Regions from separate parts of the Paenibacillus tianjinensis genome, predicted to be linked through region 2. Evidence: predicted binding sites of a transcription regulator. Region 2 holds the regulator's gene; the other holds the start of a gene.
What was found. The regulator LexA, encoded in region 2, represses DNA repair genes until DNA is damaged. The targets are predictions, from matches to a motif close to CGAACATATGTTCG.

Region 1: a site for LexA is predicted at 1,872-1,885, ahead of JRJ22_RS21515 (YolD-like family protein). Genes of this name have one in related genera too.

The regions. Positions count from the first base shown of each region.
Region 1 covers NZ_CP070969.1:4,597,329-4,604,943, reverse strand. Annotated here, with positions in the region: gene JRJ22_RS21530 (glycosyl hydrolase) at 1-365, shown strand, start outside; gene JRJ22_RS21525 (PH domain-containing protein) at 379-873, opposite strand; gene JRJ22_RS21520 (hypothetical protein) at 1,064-1,717, shown strand; gene JRJ22_RS21515 (YolD-like family protein) at 1,935-2,246, shown strand; gene JRJ22_RS21510 (hypothetical protein) at 2,251-2,412, opposite strand; gene JRJ22_RS21505 (M15 family metallopeptidase) at 2,551-3,231, shown strand; gene JRJ22_RS29335 (WGxxGxxG family protein) at 3,311-3,763, shown strand; tRNA gene JRJ22_RS21495 (tRNA-Leu) at 3,909-3,994, shown strand; gene JRJ22_RS21490 (glycerol kinase) at 4,306-5,202, shown strand; gene JRJ22_RS21485 (hypothetical protein) at 5,567-6,004, opposite strand; gene JRJ22_RS21480 (CgeB family protein) at 6,111-7,091, shown strand; gene JRJ22_RS21475 (glycosyltransferase family 2 protein) at 7,247-7,615, shown strand, end outside.
Region 2 covers NZ_CP070969.1:3,431,485-3,439,099, reverse strand. Annotated here, with positions in the region: gene JRJ22_RS15525 (MerR family transcriptional regulator) at 1-122, shown strand, start outside; gene glnA (type I glutamate--ammonia ligase) at 159-1,487, shown strand; gene JRJ22_RS15515 (GNAT family N-acetyltransferase) at 1,995-2,564, shown strand; gene JRJ22_RS15510 (sporulation protein Cse60) at 3,069-3,260, shown strand; gene JRJ22_RS15505 (DUF6199 family natural product biosynthesis protein) at 3,576-3,800, shown strand; gene JRJ22_RS15500 (hypothetical protein) at 3,875-4,087, shown strand; gene JRJ22_RS15495 (hypothetical protein) at 4,084-4,305, shown strand; gene JRJ22_RS15490 (hypothetical protein) at 4,382-4,600, shown strand; gene JRJ22_RS15485 (L,D-transpeptidase) at 4,734-5,072, opposite strand; gene lexA (transcriptional repressor LexA) at 5,257-5,883, opposite strand; gene JRJ22_RS15475 (LysM peptidoglycan-binding domain-containing protein) at 6,111-6,524, shown strand; gene JRJ22_RS15470 (DUF896 domain-containing protein) at 6,635-6,838, shown strand; gene JRJ22_RS15465 (hypothetical protein) at 6,887-7,414, shown strand; gene JRJ22_RS15460 (HAD family hydrolase) at 7,450-7,615, shown strand, end outside.

The DNA of each region.
Region 1 (7,615 bases), 1.2 Mb from region 2:
GTACAGATCCGGCGGTCAACTTCGTCTGGAGACAGTCCAGTCCTGATCCGGCGGTAGCCTCCGACAACTTCTCTGTGCGCTGGAGCGGCTGGCTGAAAGCGGACTTCAGCGAGAGCTATACGATTTATTCTTCTTCGGATGACGGCATCCGGGTGTGGATTGACGGTGGATTGGTGATTGACAGCTGGATTAAGCAGAGCGGGCAGGAGCGAAAAGGCAGCGCGAATCTGACCGTCGGCAGACTGCATGAGCTGAGGGTAGAGTACTTCGAAAACCAGGGCGATGCCAAAGCAGTACTGATGTGGGAAAGCCCCAGCCAGCCCAAAGTCATTATTCCAGCCGGGGCCTATGTTCTTGCCGACTGAACGGCAACGGCAATCAAATCTGTTCGCGGTAGCTGATATTGTTGGCGGTTTTTTCGTCACGAACCGCTTTGCGCAGCACATCCTTAACCGTGAGCACCTTGCGGATTTTGCGGAAAAGCAGCTGCGGGGACGAAGCGTCATCGGAGAATACAGTCAGAGTCCCGATGCCGAGCAGGCGGTCCGGAAGGGTCTGATCCACCGAGAAGTCATTGACCCGCAGCAGCTCAATTTCTTCCAGATCTTTGCCGATGAGTCCCGTCTTCACGATAATCCGCTGGCTGGTAATCGTATATCTGGTCGTGTTGAGGCCAATCAGGCCCTTAAGCCGGTCATAGAGGCCGGCAGGCTTGCCCTGCCAGAGCTCGGTTTCCGGGCTTCCCCCGGAGGCGGAGCCGCCCGCAGGACGGCGCGGGGCCGCTGAAGCAGCGGTGTCCGTTCCCGCTCCGCATTCTCCGCAGAATTTGGCGCCTTGCTTATATTCAGCGCCACAGCTGGTGCAATAAGGCATAGATATCTTCCTTTCTTACTTCAGAATGAGATTATATTTATTATAGCAGGGATTTCCATTCTCAATGGAGGTCTCTTTGCTATGAATTCGCTTTATTTATAGGGGGTGGGGATTTCGAGTCTTTTTTACATAAAATTTCATTTGCACTTTACAAAACCCGCCATTATTCTGTTAAGTGGAGGGATTAGAAATGAGAAAAACCTTACTGACAGTTTTGCTTATAATGGTCGTTGTCCTCAGCGCTTGTAGCAAAGATAGTTCTGCACCTGCTTCAGAGGAAGAAGTGCAGGAAACTGTACAGAACTTTTACAATGAAATGTCGAAATTCGATGAGATGGGTAAATCTTCTCTGGAGAGCTTCAATACAACACTGACTTCTTATTCGACAGGAAAAGCCACCGACAAAGAACTGGAGAAAGCGGTCGATGAATTCCAGGACACAGCATCGGATATTGCCGATCAGGTCAAGGATGTGAAGATTTCCAAGAATCTGCCGAAGAATGTTCAGACCTTGCTTAGGGATGCTGCAATTGCGTTCCAAAGCGCCTATTCCATTAAAGAACAGGCTTCGCAAGGCGCAGTTTCCCCGGAGGTTACTGCGGATGAGTTCAACGCTTTGAATCAGCAGGCGGACGTGGCGATGCTGTACGGCATCTCCAAGCTGAATGAAGCGAGAGTAGCTGTAGGGCTGCTTGAGGAGGACAGCGCTGCTGAGGCTGAGCTGGGAACGGCTGCCGGAACTGCGGTGGAGACAGACGGGGCGGCAGATACTGCCCAGAAGAGCGGGGCAAATGCCGGTACCTCTACGGTTACAGGCTCAGAGTCAGGCAATACGGCGAATTAGAGATTTTTTTGTTGAAAAGATAGTCCCCATTAAGGCGCTGCACACCATCATGTGCGCGCCTTTTGCATGTAATCTGAAGCCTGGCAGCACTACAGTTATTTACCTGCTGGCAGCTTTTTCTGCTTGATAAATAGGCAGCTCTGCGGATATAATACAAACATACGTTCGCATTATGTGGGACGCAACTGACCTTATCCAACCGGAAGGAGAACGGAAAATGAGCAAAAAGCTGGAGGATCGTGGTCTGCTTGAGCGTAAGAGCCGGATTAGCAAGGAGGAGCTGGAGACACTGCGCCGCGGCAAGCTGCTGCTGGATGCGCAGAAGCTGGAGGAAATCGAGTGTACACTGGCGCTGTCGCTGCGGACTCATGTCCGAGTAACAGTGATTCTATATGATCCCTCCGGGAACAAGCTGCTGAACGGATTTGTTACCTCCATTCATACCCACTCGCGGGAAATTAAGCTGCAGTGGGCAGAGGAATGGAAATGGATTAACGTAGACGACATCGTAGAGGTATACATAGTCTAGAGGCTTATTTTGCGGCGGAGGCTTCCGTTTTCTCATAAGCAATTAGCGTAACGGCGTTGTTGCCGGTGATTTGGGCAATAGCCGCTTCAGCTTGCCGGATAATCTCTACCGCATTCTCCTGGTCGCTTAGTGCAGCTACCTTGTAGCTGTCGCTGTGAATGTCCATAGACTCATCCCACCTTTCGCGGGTAGTGTGGCCTTTTTTGCGGATAATCATTCAATTGGACATCTATGCGTTGACCCCGGGGAAACCGTACAAGCAAACCGGGAAGAGGGGGCATTTACTATACCAGGGGGTGAGTACATGCTGACTTTAGATCAGGTGAAGAGTAAATCAGCAGGCTGGCTGGGCAAGCTTCATCCCGTGCTGCTGGCTGGTGCGAGTGCGCTAATCCAAAGGTGCTACGCCAAAGGAATTCCGATCGTCATTACCCAAGGGATGCGGACTATTGCTGAGCAGAATGCGCTTTATGCGCAAGGCCGGACAACGAAAGGAAACATTGTAACTAATGCCAGAGGAGGCAGCAGCTACCACAATTATGGTCTGGCGATTGATTTTGCCTTGCTTCTGCCGGACGGGAAAAGCATTTCCTGGGATACCTCCCGTGACGGGAATAACGATAGGATTGCGGACTGGCAGCAGGTGGCGCAGGAGGCGAAGAAGCTCGGCTTCGCATGGGGCGGGGACTGGACTTCTTTTAAAGACTATTCTCATCTGGAGATGACCTTCGGGCTTACCACTGAGCAGCTCCGGGCCGGTAAACAGCCGACGGTGCAGCAGGTGAAGGATGCCTTAGCCCTGATTAATGGAACCGGCAGCGAGACGGATCCGGCCATCAGTGTCACATTGAATGGAGTCAAGATTACCAGCGGTTTTCTCGAGAACGGAACAACCTTCGCGCCTGTACGGGCAGTGGCCGAGGCGCTTGGAGCCAAAGTATCTTATGATCCGGTGAACAGGACAGTAAACCTCGTCAGGGAATAAGGATTGCTTGCATAGATGTTGCACGATGTGGGGAAATTATCAGCGAGATACCACACTATCCTCAAAGGGGGCATACATTTTGAAGAAGCTGATCACAAGCCTGGCATGCGGTACCGTGTTATCCCTTAGCCTGCTGGGATCCGGTTATGCAGCCAATGCAGCTGGTACTGGCGGAGGAATGGGCACAACGGTTCCCGATACCGGAACAACCGGCACAAGAACACAAGGAGTACGTGAGATGAACGGTACTGGTACCCATCTGATGAATCAGGGCAATACCATGATGAATCAGACCACAGGAACCATGCGTAAAGGCGAGAACATGGTGAGGGACGCGGTCACTCCGGGCGATAACAATAGGGTCTCTCCGCTGAACAACACAACGCAGACCGGCAGATACCGGGCCACCAGTACAACCACCAATGCCAACAACAATGATGACAACGACTCGAACTGGGGCTGGCTCGGCTTAGTCGGCCTCCTGGGGCTGGCCGGCATGCGCAGCAGAAGCACTGATCGTGACCGCCGCTAGCTCATCCTAAGCCTTACAGAGCAAAGCCCGTCCGGCTAATCCGGAACGGGCTTTTGCTATAAATAAAAAAACATCGGAATTTAGATTGCGTGTTTGAAGGATACGTGATATTATATTTCTTGTCGCGTTACAACGCACATATTATGCCGGGGTGGCGGAACAGGCAGACGCACAGGACTTAAAATCCTGCGGTACGTGAGTACCGTACGGGTTCGACCCCCGTCCTCGGCAGTACAGTGAAAACCTTGAGAAATCAAGGTTTTTTTGTTGTGTGAATTTTAAAGCTTCCGTTAAAAGCTAAAGGTTCTGTGTGTCGAGAATTTACTTCCTAACACACAGAACCAAGACGATAATACTCCTTTTCAGTGCTTGTCTAATCACAAGTTCTAGAGAGGAGTTTTTATTATGGCTATTGTTACGAGTGTTAATCAATACAAGATAACTGATAAGTAAAAGTTATATAAAGAATTAGTCGGTTGGTGTAAAATTGTGGCATAAACTAAGGGGCAATTATTTAATTAAGATAGGAGACTAGTTGAAAAATGTCAGATAAGGTGAAGTTTTTATCCACAACTGCATTGTCAAAAGAAATGGGATATACATCTAAGGAGTTATTTGCCCTTATGATGAATTCAGGATTGATAAATAGAGAAAACGATACTTGGGTCCTGACGGAACAAGGGAAAGCAAGGGGAGGTATTATCAAGAATCATCCCCAGCACGGCTCATTTATAGCTTGGGATGAGAAGATTAAGGATGAATTGAAGCTGACAAATTCGAATGAAGAAAAACTTTTAAGTGCAGTAGCTTTAAGTCAACACTTTGGAGTTTCTAAGCTTCGCATGAATCCGATTTTGTCGGAACTTGGTTTATTACAAAAAGGAGTAAAGGGATGGTTAATAACTAAGCTTGGCGAGAGTATAGGCGGAAAACAGTTTGAATATGACCGGAATGGCGTACCTTATGTATGCTGGGAAGCAAGTATATTAACAAACAAGCGGCTACTTGAAACGATAAAGGAGTTACGTGGTGAAAGTGTAGAGACAGCAATTGAGAATAGAAAGATCGAGACAGTTGCTGTAGGCTTTAGAGAAAAGTATGAAGCAACTCATAGGTCGGCAGATGGGCACTATGTAAGATCAAGAGCAGAGATGCTTATTGATAATTGGTTGTATATGTCTGAGATTGTACATGCATATGAAAGAAAGCTACCCATTGAGGAAGATGTTTATTGTGATTTTTATCTACCTGTTGGCAAAGTATACATAGAGTTTTGGGGTTTGGAAAATGATGCTAGATATAATGAGAGGAAAAAAATCAAGCTGGAGATATACAAAAAGTATGGATTTAACTTAATTGAGATTGATGATAAAGATATATTGAATTTAGATGACATCTTTCCCAAGAAACTACTGAAGTTTGGCATTCAGGCGTATTAAGTGATGCTCATAGATGTGCAGGTAGAATGTGCTGGGATTTATTTTTTGATAATTATAGCAGTTGTTGTAGTAGCTGGATTTATTGTATCTAGAGTTCAAATGGTAAGTGCTAGGGTTAATATGCTTTCAATAAATACAACACAATCTATTTTAAACAGTATTGTTGACTTAACTGTTTAAATAATCAAATGTTTTCAACATATTCTGCCACGCACATGAATAGTATATTTTAGGTCTCATATTCTTTGTCTCTTTGTATTCGAAAAAAAACTCCTACTTTAGAAGTCTGGTTTGTCCTAAAACAAACAAGACTTCTATAAAGGAGTTTTTACTTTGAGGATTAGAACGGTTAAGCTTAATAAGTTTATGCAGGCGCGTAAACTCTTCCTGAGATATTGACTGGGCCCGTTATGGTGATATCTCCCTGGAGATCCTCCGGGTTTGAGGCAAACACCTGAACTACATGAAAGCCTACAGATACATTCGTAAGAATGGTATGGAACGCTGTGGTCATTTCAAGGATTTCATCTTCATCGTAGGAAATGGACTCTTGCTCAGCGCTGCCCACAACGACTCCATCCATAAAGACTTGAAGTAAGAGCTTGGGCTGCTCTGGTGGTGTGATAAAAACGTTCGTCGCCTGCCAGCCTACTGTAGTGGTGAGTTCTACAAAGTTAGTTGCAACCGGAATATTAATCCCGAATTGTAGTATTAGCGTTGGTGTGACATGAATGGGAACATTAACGGTATTGTCTAAGTTTGTCTGGACACTTCTGGCGAATTCAACCAAGGTATGAGCCATAGTACACCTCCACATATTTATAAACTATCATATGAATGATTTTATGGTCTGCTTGTGGCAATGTCCTATTAACTGGAAATTCTCCGGTTTACGAGGGAGGGAGAGCATGAGAATTCTTTTTATAACCTCAGGTTTTCGGGCCGTTTATTCCTTCTTCGAACGAAGTATAGTAGAAGCATTTCAGAATGCAGGTCACTATTGTGAATCTTTTGGATTGAGAAATGATCTGCAAGCCTTACAGCAAATGGAGCAATCTTTACAGCCGGATCTAATATTAGCAATGACCGGTCTAAAAATCCCCAAACCGATACTAGAATTCTTAAGACAAACAAACGTGAAATCAGCTGTCTGGATGACGGAGGATCCTTATTATATGGATTGGACCCTTCCGCTCACCGCTTATTTTGACTATATCTTTACCATCGATCAGGCTGCAGCAGAACAATATACAAGACTTGGACATCCCTGTGTGTATCATCTTCCGCTGGGGACAGATCCGGGAATATTTCACTGCACACCAGTCTCTGAGGAGTTTACAAGTGATATTGGTTTAGTAGGAGTACCCTACAGTAACCGGATTGAGCTGATTGAGCTGTTGTTAAAGAATACAGACTATACGATTCAGATCGTTGGGCGGGGATGGGGAAAGCATCATCTGGAATGGAACAGAACAAAAGCTGGGCATGTTCATTTGGTGAATGCCTGGGTAAAGCCTGAAACAGCAATGAAATATTATAATGGTTCAACCATCGTTCTTAATATTCACCGCCCCTCTGATGAGAAATACAATAAGAACCGTATGGGGATTATGGCCAAAAGTATCAACAACCGTACCTTTGATGCTGCAAGCTGTGAAGCATTTCAACTTATCGATTCCAGAGAAGGGCTGGTCAATCATTTTGCGGAAGGGAAGGAAATGGTTTCTTTCGAGGATAAGAATGATTTACTGGAGAAGATTCATTATTATATTGCACACGGCGAAGAACGAAAGCACATTGCCAGACAAGCAAGGAAACGCGTGCTTTCCTCCCACACCTTTCAGCATCGAATCGACCGTTTGGTGAAGACGGTTCAATCTGAACAATAAATTCGGGTACCTACAAAACGCTTAGCAGGATAACTGTTAAGCGTTTTATTGTTGTGCTGGTTACCAGTTATTAGTAAATATAGTTCTCTAACCTATTACCTTTTAATGATCGAAACATAGTATAGCAAGTAAGCAGCACCAAGGGAGGTCTTATATTGGCAAAGGTATCCATAATCATGACTAGTTACAATAAGCCTGGATATATCGCGAAATCCATTCAATCGATTCTAAATCAGACTTATACCGACTTTGAGCTCTTCCTGATGGATGATAACTCGAATTCAGAAACTCTTACCGTCATTGAGCCATTTCTAAAGGATAAGAGAATCAAATTCTATCAGAGCAATATTCAAACTATGGACCAAAGGGTGGAGAAGGTCAGGTATGCTGCTCTAATCAATGAAGCCTTGCTACACGCTTCGGGGGAGTATATTTCCTATGCAACAGATGATAACTGTTATAGAAATACTAGACTGGAACAAATGGTAGATTATTTAGAGCGGAGCCCGAGTGTCATGATTGTC
Region 2 (7,615 bases):
GCCGTAGAGAGTTGTCTGATTCACAGCTTCACCGTTTGCTTAAGCAGGAACTGGTTTCGGGTAAAAGACCGGGACAAGTATCTCTTATTCAAGGCGAGCTATCCCGGTTTTTTAATAAATAAACAACAACTAAAGAGAGTTGAAAGGGAGAGGGTAAAGTGAGCTTTTCTAAAGAGGATATTATCCGTATCGCCAAGGAAGAAAACGTCCGTTTTATTCGCCTGCAGTTCACCGACCTGCTCGGAACCATCAAAAACGTTGAGATTCCAGTAAGCCAGCTTGAAAAAGCGCTCGACAATAAAATGATGTTCGATGGATCGTCCATTGAAGGTTATGTGCGTATTGAGGAATCTGACATGTATCTCTATCCGGACCTCAGCACATGGGTGATTTTCCCTTGGGTGACGGACAGCCGGGTAGCACGTCTGATTTGTGATGTGTACATGCCTGATGGAACACCGTTTGCCGGCGATCCGCGCGGCATTCTCAAACGCTGTCTTGAGGAAGCAGAAGAAATGGGCTACACTGCCATGAACGTTGGACCAGAGCCGGAATTTTTCCTGTTCAGAACCGATGAGAAGGGTAATCCTACTACAGAATTGAATGACCAGGGTGGATATTTCGATTTGGCGCCGATGGATCTTGGGGAGAACTGCCGCCGCGAAATCGTATTGACTCTTGAAGAAATGGGCTTCGAAATTGAAGCTTCTCACCACGAAGTGGCTTCCGGCCAGCATGAAATTGACTTCAAATATGCGGATGCGATCAAAGCCGCTGACCAAATTCAAACCTTCAAGCTCGTTGTGAAGACGGTTGCCCGTCAGCACGGCCTGCATGCTACTTTTATGCCTAAGCCTCTATTTGGTATGAACGGATCCGGGATGCATGCCCACCAATCCTTGTTCAAAGGCAATGAGAATGTATTCTATGATGAAAGTGATACGCTCGGCCTGAGCAAAACTGCACGGTATTACATGGCTGGTATCCTGAAGCACGCACGTGCTTTTGCCGCCATCACGAATCCGACAGTGAACTCTTACAAACGTCTGGTTCCCGGTTATGAAGCCCCTTGTTACGTAGCCTGGTCTGCGAGCAACCGCAGCCCGATGATTCGTATTCCGGCTTCCAGAGGCCTCAGTACACGCATTGAAGTCCGCAATCCGGACCCTGCAGCTAACCCGTATCTTGCACTTGCTGTAATGTTGAAGGCAGGTCTTGACGGAATCAAGCGCCAGCTTGATCTGCCGGCTCCAATCGACCGGAACATCTATGTGATGTCTGAGGAAGAGCGGATTGAAGAAGGCATTCCAAGCTTGCCGTCCGATCTGAAAGAAGCACTAAATGAAATGATCCGCAGCCATGTCATCACTGAAGCCCTTGGTGAACATGCTTTGGCTCACTTCTATGAACTGAAGGAAATCGAATGGGACATCTATCGTACCCAGGTTCACGAGTGGGAAAGAGCTCAGTACATGACTCTTTACTAGTTGCAAGCAACCCCTGGCGCCTCTGGCGTCGGGGGTTTTTTGTGTGGGCGTAGGGGGTGCTATGAGCCCTTAATATGACGGTGCCCACAAATTGCCCGCAAAATTGTGAGGACTATTCGAGGATGGATTTCATATAAAGTGGAATTTCATATCCCGCTTAAACAGCGGAAAGGACGGACTGATTGTGGAAAAGCGGTAGCGGCCGCCTTGGTCACCGGATTTTCACCGCTAAGGGGAATGAGAAAAATCTGGAGACCAAAGCGATTGGAACAACGGTCCGTTCGCGCAGCGTCCACCTAAGTGCACAAGCCGATCCTACTCAAAAAAAGAGGTGTCCCAGAAAAGATTATATGGCTATTGGTGCAGGACCTTTTGTTTTTGCTGCCTAAGAGGTACCTCATTCTTTTTTTGGCGATTAGTTACAATACATAGAAAATTATAGAGATTTATGGTAAATTTACTGCACTTAGACTTTGATGAGACTTTAAACGGAGAGGCGCGGGATAAATGAGTAAAAGCCCATTTGAACAATTTCCACGAATTGAATCTGCAGCAATTACATTAAGAAAAATAACTGATTCTGATCTCGACGAGCTGTTTGACATCTATAGCAATGAAAAGCTGTTTGTGCATTCACCAGTAATGCTGAAGAAAAACAAAGAGACAGTGGCCAATATGATAGGACATTTTGAAAGAGATTTTCTTAAGAAGAAGACGATTTTCCTGGGAATCTGCTTGAACAAAGAGCCTGAACGTATTGTTGGCGTGGCAGAAATATTTGATTATGTGCAGGACGTAAATATGATCACCATAGGTTACAGGCTTGACGATAGATTTTGGGGTCAGGGGATTGCCACAGGAGCAGTTCAGGCGATGACGGAATATTTGTTCAAGGAGTTAGGGATCAATCGTATTCAAGCCTTTGTAATGCCGGAGAATATCAAATCCCAGAAGGTGCTGCTGAGGAATTATTTTAGACAAGAAGGCACGATCCGGCAAGGTCAGGTCTGGAAAGGACATGGCGTTGTGGATTTAGAGGTGTTCTCACGGCTGGATAGTGATGAGACCAAATATTAACTTAACGGAGCAGCGTACGCTTTCTTGACCATAATTTAACCCAAAGCCTTAGCTCGTCGTCCCGAAAAAACTTGATCCCAACCAACTTTAGAGGAGTCCATATTTCTTTAAAATAATAACTGGGCATAGAGAAATCCTCCTGATAATTTTTATTATATTATAATCTATTATGCATTATTTCCAACTTAAGATAGAATTGTTGCAGTTTATAAAGATTCCTAAAAATGGATGTATGCTTTAGCAACACGATTCTACTTTTTTCTGTCACTTCAATTGGAAAAATTGAGTAAATAAAGTTTGATTAATGTCAGATGGAATGGTAAGCTAGGCTGATAGTAAGGCATTTCGCAGAGAGCTGCGGAGTGCCTTGCTGTTCGTTTGGATGGATTTTACATTAAATGTTAGCCAAGGGGTGATGGGCCATGTGCATTTCGTCGCTTTTAAATATAGGGATTCCCATATGATCTTGATGCGGTTTTATGAATGCAATTAAAGGAGGATATTATGATACAGGTAAAAGAATTTGTGGACGGCGATAATTTTTATGCGGAGAACAAGGCAAATGAATTCCTCAAAGGGTTACGGGAAGAGCAGGTAGTCAACATCTGTTATGGCTCAGTCGTCAAATCTTCACGTGACGGTGCAGAGCATCAACGGAGCACAATATTGGTGGTATACAAGTCAGATGAAAAATAACTACTGGAAACATTTTTTCACGTGGTTGTCGTTCGCCTCATCCTTGACCATCGTGGTTTTGATTCTTTTGTATGCTATAGGTTGAATGCGGTTATAGTTTGCGGAGGTACTTCCGAAATCGAATATATAGGCATTATCAGAGGGCTCCCTTAACAGGAGAAGCTCATGGTAATGCCTTTTTGTATACATGGCTAGATGATTTCTCATTTACAGCCATTCGCATTTGGATTATATTGGAATGGCTGAGAAAATAGCTTCACTTCATGTGAATAAATGTATGAACATAGCTTTTAATTCAGAATGGGAGTGGTAGGGATGCCTGCAGGAATCGCCTGGTTTATGACCGCGTTTCTTGTGCTTTGGACGGGCACGGCGGTGTTTGCTACGATTAAACCACGTTATTTCTGGCAGATTACCCAAGGCTGGAAAGCTTTCAAAGAGCCGCCAAAAGCATATTTTGTCTTTTCTGCTATCGGCACAGGGATTTTTGCAGTTATTGGCCTAGCACTATTATTATTGCCTTTCTATCATAGCCGTTAGACGAACCTTGGCTACCGTATATATAAATATCATTTACAGGCCATTTTATGGCTTACCGAAGGAGTAGACGAACGATGAGTGTAACGCCAGGGGCTTATTTTCTGAGTGGATTCGGAGTATTTGCCGTGTTGATCTGGCTGGTATCTGCCGTGGCGTGTATCTACGCTTTTGTGTTGTTTGTTAAGCTTGCACGCAGAGGGATAACGGCACTAGACCTGTACAATTATTCCAAAAACCTTGAAATCCGCGCTAAATATGAATCAGCCAATAAGGAGGGACCGTATTGAATGCGACTTATAAGGTGCTGGTAACTGATGCTGATCTGTTCACTGCTGCGCTCGCTGAGGCGAATATATACGTAGTGCAGATGCTAGAAGGACAGCCGCATGTTATCGCTGATTACGCAGGACCTCTGCAAAAATGGACACCTGATTATATCATGCTGGCGGGAATGGCCTACAAACGTTCGGAGTATGAATTCCGGGTGCGTCTGCCCAAAAAATAACAACTGCCAGTTCACACAAACCGATGAAGCCGTAATTGCATCTCTTATACTATCAAACGTAAAAGAGGTGGAATTAATGACAGAAACAGAACGGTTAAGAATTCGCAGAGCGATCCGTGTATTGCTGGCACAAAGAGCGGTTTTACGGGAGCGGCTTGAGGAAATCAATGAGAATTTGCGCCGGGTGCCTAATCCAAGCCGGGCCAGACGTGAATTACTGGCTGCCAGGGTCTCGATCCGGGAAGCATTGCGCCTGAACCGTATCGCGATCAGACTATTGCGCAGTGTGCTGTAACCGTAGCTGTTGTTGGGGATTACTTTAATATGTAGTATGAACATCATATGAATAAATGAGAACACCTCTACCGGTGCAAGAGCGGGTAGAGGTGTTCTTTTGACATGGAGTGACGTACGAATTAGGCATAGATTTACTCCCTAATCGTCACACGCGTGCCAATGGGGACTATACGAGATAAAGCGAGAACATCATTGTTATACATCCGGATGCAGCCATGGGAGACCCTATGACCGATCGAAGCAGGGTCATTCGTTCCGTGAATGCCGTAATGCGGTTTAGACAGCCCCATCCAAAAGGCACCAAAAGGCCCGCCGGGATTAGGCTGCTTGTTAATGATAGTATACTCGCCTGTAGGTGAAACAGTCAGCATGGTGCCGATTCCAACGGGAAAACCACGGGTCACAATGTCGTTATCCAGCAAATACAGCATGCGCTGCGACAGATCAACAATTATCCGGTAATTGGGCAAAGTCATCAGCACTCCTTCTGCTACCAGGATATGTGTGGAATGCTGCAGGGGTTCCCGTTAGAAGAGGCTAATGGTGATGAATTTCACCGGTATGAACAAGTGTTCTGAAATGATAAAGTGGGCACAATAGAACGGAAAAAGCTGTTCCGCTTGGAGAGCGAAACAGCTTCTGTGAGGGGATTTTCTAGTGAATATCTCGGAAAAGTCCAATGACTCTACCTAAAATGGTAACACGGTTCAAGCGGAGAGGTTCATAAGCCGGATTCTCCGGCTGCAGGCGGATATGGTCTCGTTCTTTGTAGAATGTCTTAACAGTTGCTTCATCTTCTTCAGTCATCGCAACGACGATATCTCCATTGTCTGCTGTCTGCTGCTGGCGGACAATAACATAGTCGCCGTTCATAATTCCCGCATCAACCATGCTGTCTCCCAGTACAGAGAGCATGAAAACTTTGTTGTCGCCTACATAGTGGCTAGGTAGCGGGAAATAGTCTTCAATATTCTCTGTAGCTGTAATAGGCACCCCGGCGGTGACTTTACCTACAACAGGAATACGGGTTACTGTTTGTACAAATTGATGTACATTCTCAGAATCTTCCTGTCCAAGCAGTTCTATCGCACGCGGCTTCGTAGGGTCACGACGGATAAGGCCTTTCTTCTCAAGACGATCCAAATGACCATGTACTGTGGAGCTGGACGCAAGACCAACAGCTTCCCCGATTTCCCGGACAGACGGAGGATAACCCTTGCTGCGGACTTCGTTACGTATAAATTCCAGGATCGCCAGCTGACGACTCGAAATCTTTGACATTGGAATCAACCCCATATAGTATGTTTGGGAAAATTATAACATAGAACCTCCGTTCGTACAAACATTAGTTCTAAAATTTTCAAAAAGGCATAAAAACAGATGAACATGCACCTAAAGCTGCCTAATAAATTAAGGGGAACAATTGTTCGAAAAAACTATTGATCAAAACACTTGTTCGTGTTATATTATTTTTGAAATTAAGAACAAGTGTTTGGAGGTCGATGATAATGCTAAAATACAGTACATACCGCAGCATCTACGATGAAGCCCGCGAGGTTCAGTCTTCCGGAGATGATTCTGCTTCAACTTATGCATCAAGTCTAAAGAATTCTGCAGCGTTCGTATTCAATATGCTAATGAAGGTATTTGTGAAGGATAACTTTATAAAGCTAGCTTTAGTGTTTATGCTCGTTGTTTCAGGTTTTACAGTTGTAGGTAATGTTTTTGCCGGATCAGTCTCCTCTATGACAGAAGGTAAGCGGGTAGTGGTTGAACGCGGAGACACGCTCTGGAGCATTGCACGGGAACATAAACCGGATAACATGAGGACCGTCGTATATATAGAAGGAATTAAAGAGACAAGCGGACTGAAGAGCAGTGACATCCAGGCCGGAGATGTGTTAACCTTGCCTGTATATTAAATATAATTTCAGCACGATAGAATAACATGAAGAGCTTTCAGGGGGGAGACCTTGACAAGCTCTTTTTCTCATGGCAAAGTTAGAATGAATTTATAGGGGAGGGGAAAGCATTGAATATAGACGAATTGGTCGCACGCATCAATGAATTGGCTCGCAAACAGAAAAGCAGCGGCCTGAATGAAGAGGAATTAGCAGAACGCGCTAAGCTCCGCGAGATCTATCTGGGCAACATCCGCAGCAACTTCCGTGCACAGCTTGATACGATTGAAATCGTGGATAACGATGATCAAGGCAACAAGGGGCTTAAACATTAGTCCGGTGCCTTTGTCATAGATATTTTAGGACGACTAGGGGGAACTCACATGGCCCGTTCTTGGGAAAGAATGGTTCAACGCAACACACAGCAAGTCAATAAGCAACGGAAGAAGCAAGGTAAAGAAACCATCTATGCTTCAAAATCAGCGTCAGCTGCCAAAGAGAGCGATATCTTTAAAGGCCGCAATATCGTATTTCCAATAGTTCTGCTGCTCCTCGGCATCATGTTTTGGGTAGTCGGTTCTGTTGATGAAGCTAGAGGCAGCGGTGTTCTCGCCAACTGGCTGGGTGTTGTTCTTTACTTTTTACTGGCTGCACTTCTGTTCTTCCGCCGTCCATACCTGAAGGTTGAACGTGCCAGGGTTTCTACTATTAAATATAATCGTGAACGCTGGCTGCAGGCATCAGAGATTGAGAAGATTATTGTGTCCCGCAGTATGGTTTCCCTTAAATATAAAGGCAAGCGCAAGCAATGGGTGTTCTCCAGATTCCTGAACCGTTATGACACGGCGGCAATGGGTGAACGCCTTACAGAGTTCGCAAAAGCTAATAATATTGAAGTAGTGTACGAGTAGCAAGATAGACCAGCATAGGGAGAGGGAGCGTTATTATGCCGATTACCGCCGTACTATTTGACCTTGACGATACACTGCTCTGGGATGAACGGAGCGTTGAAGAAGCTTTTCGCGCGGCCTGCGAAGCAGCAGGAAACGATGTTGACCCTTTAGAGCTGGAAGCAGCTGTCCGCAGAGAAGCCAGAAGCCTTTACGAGACTT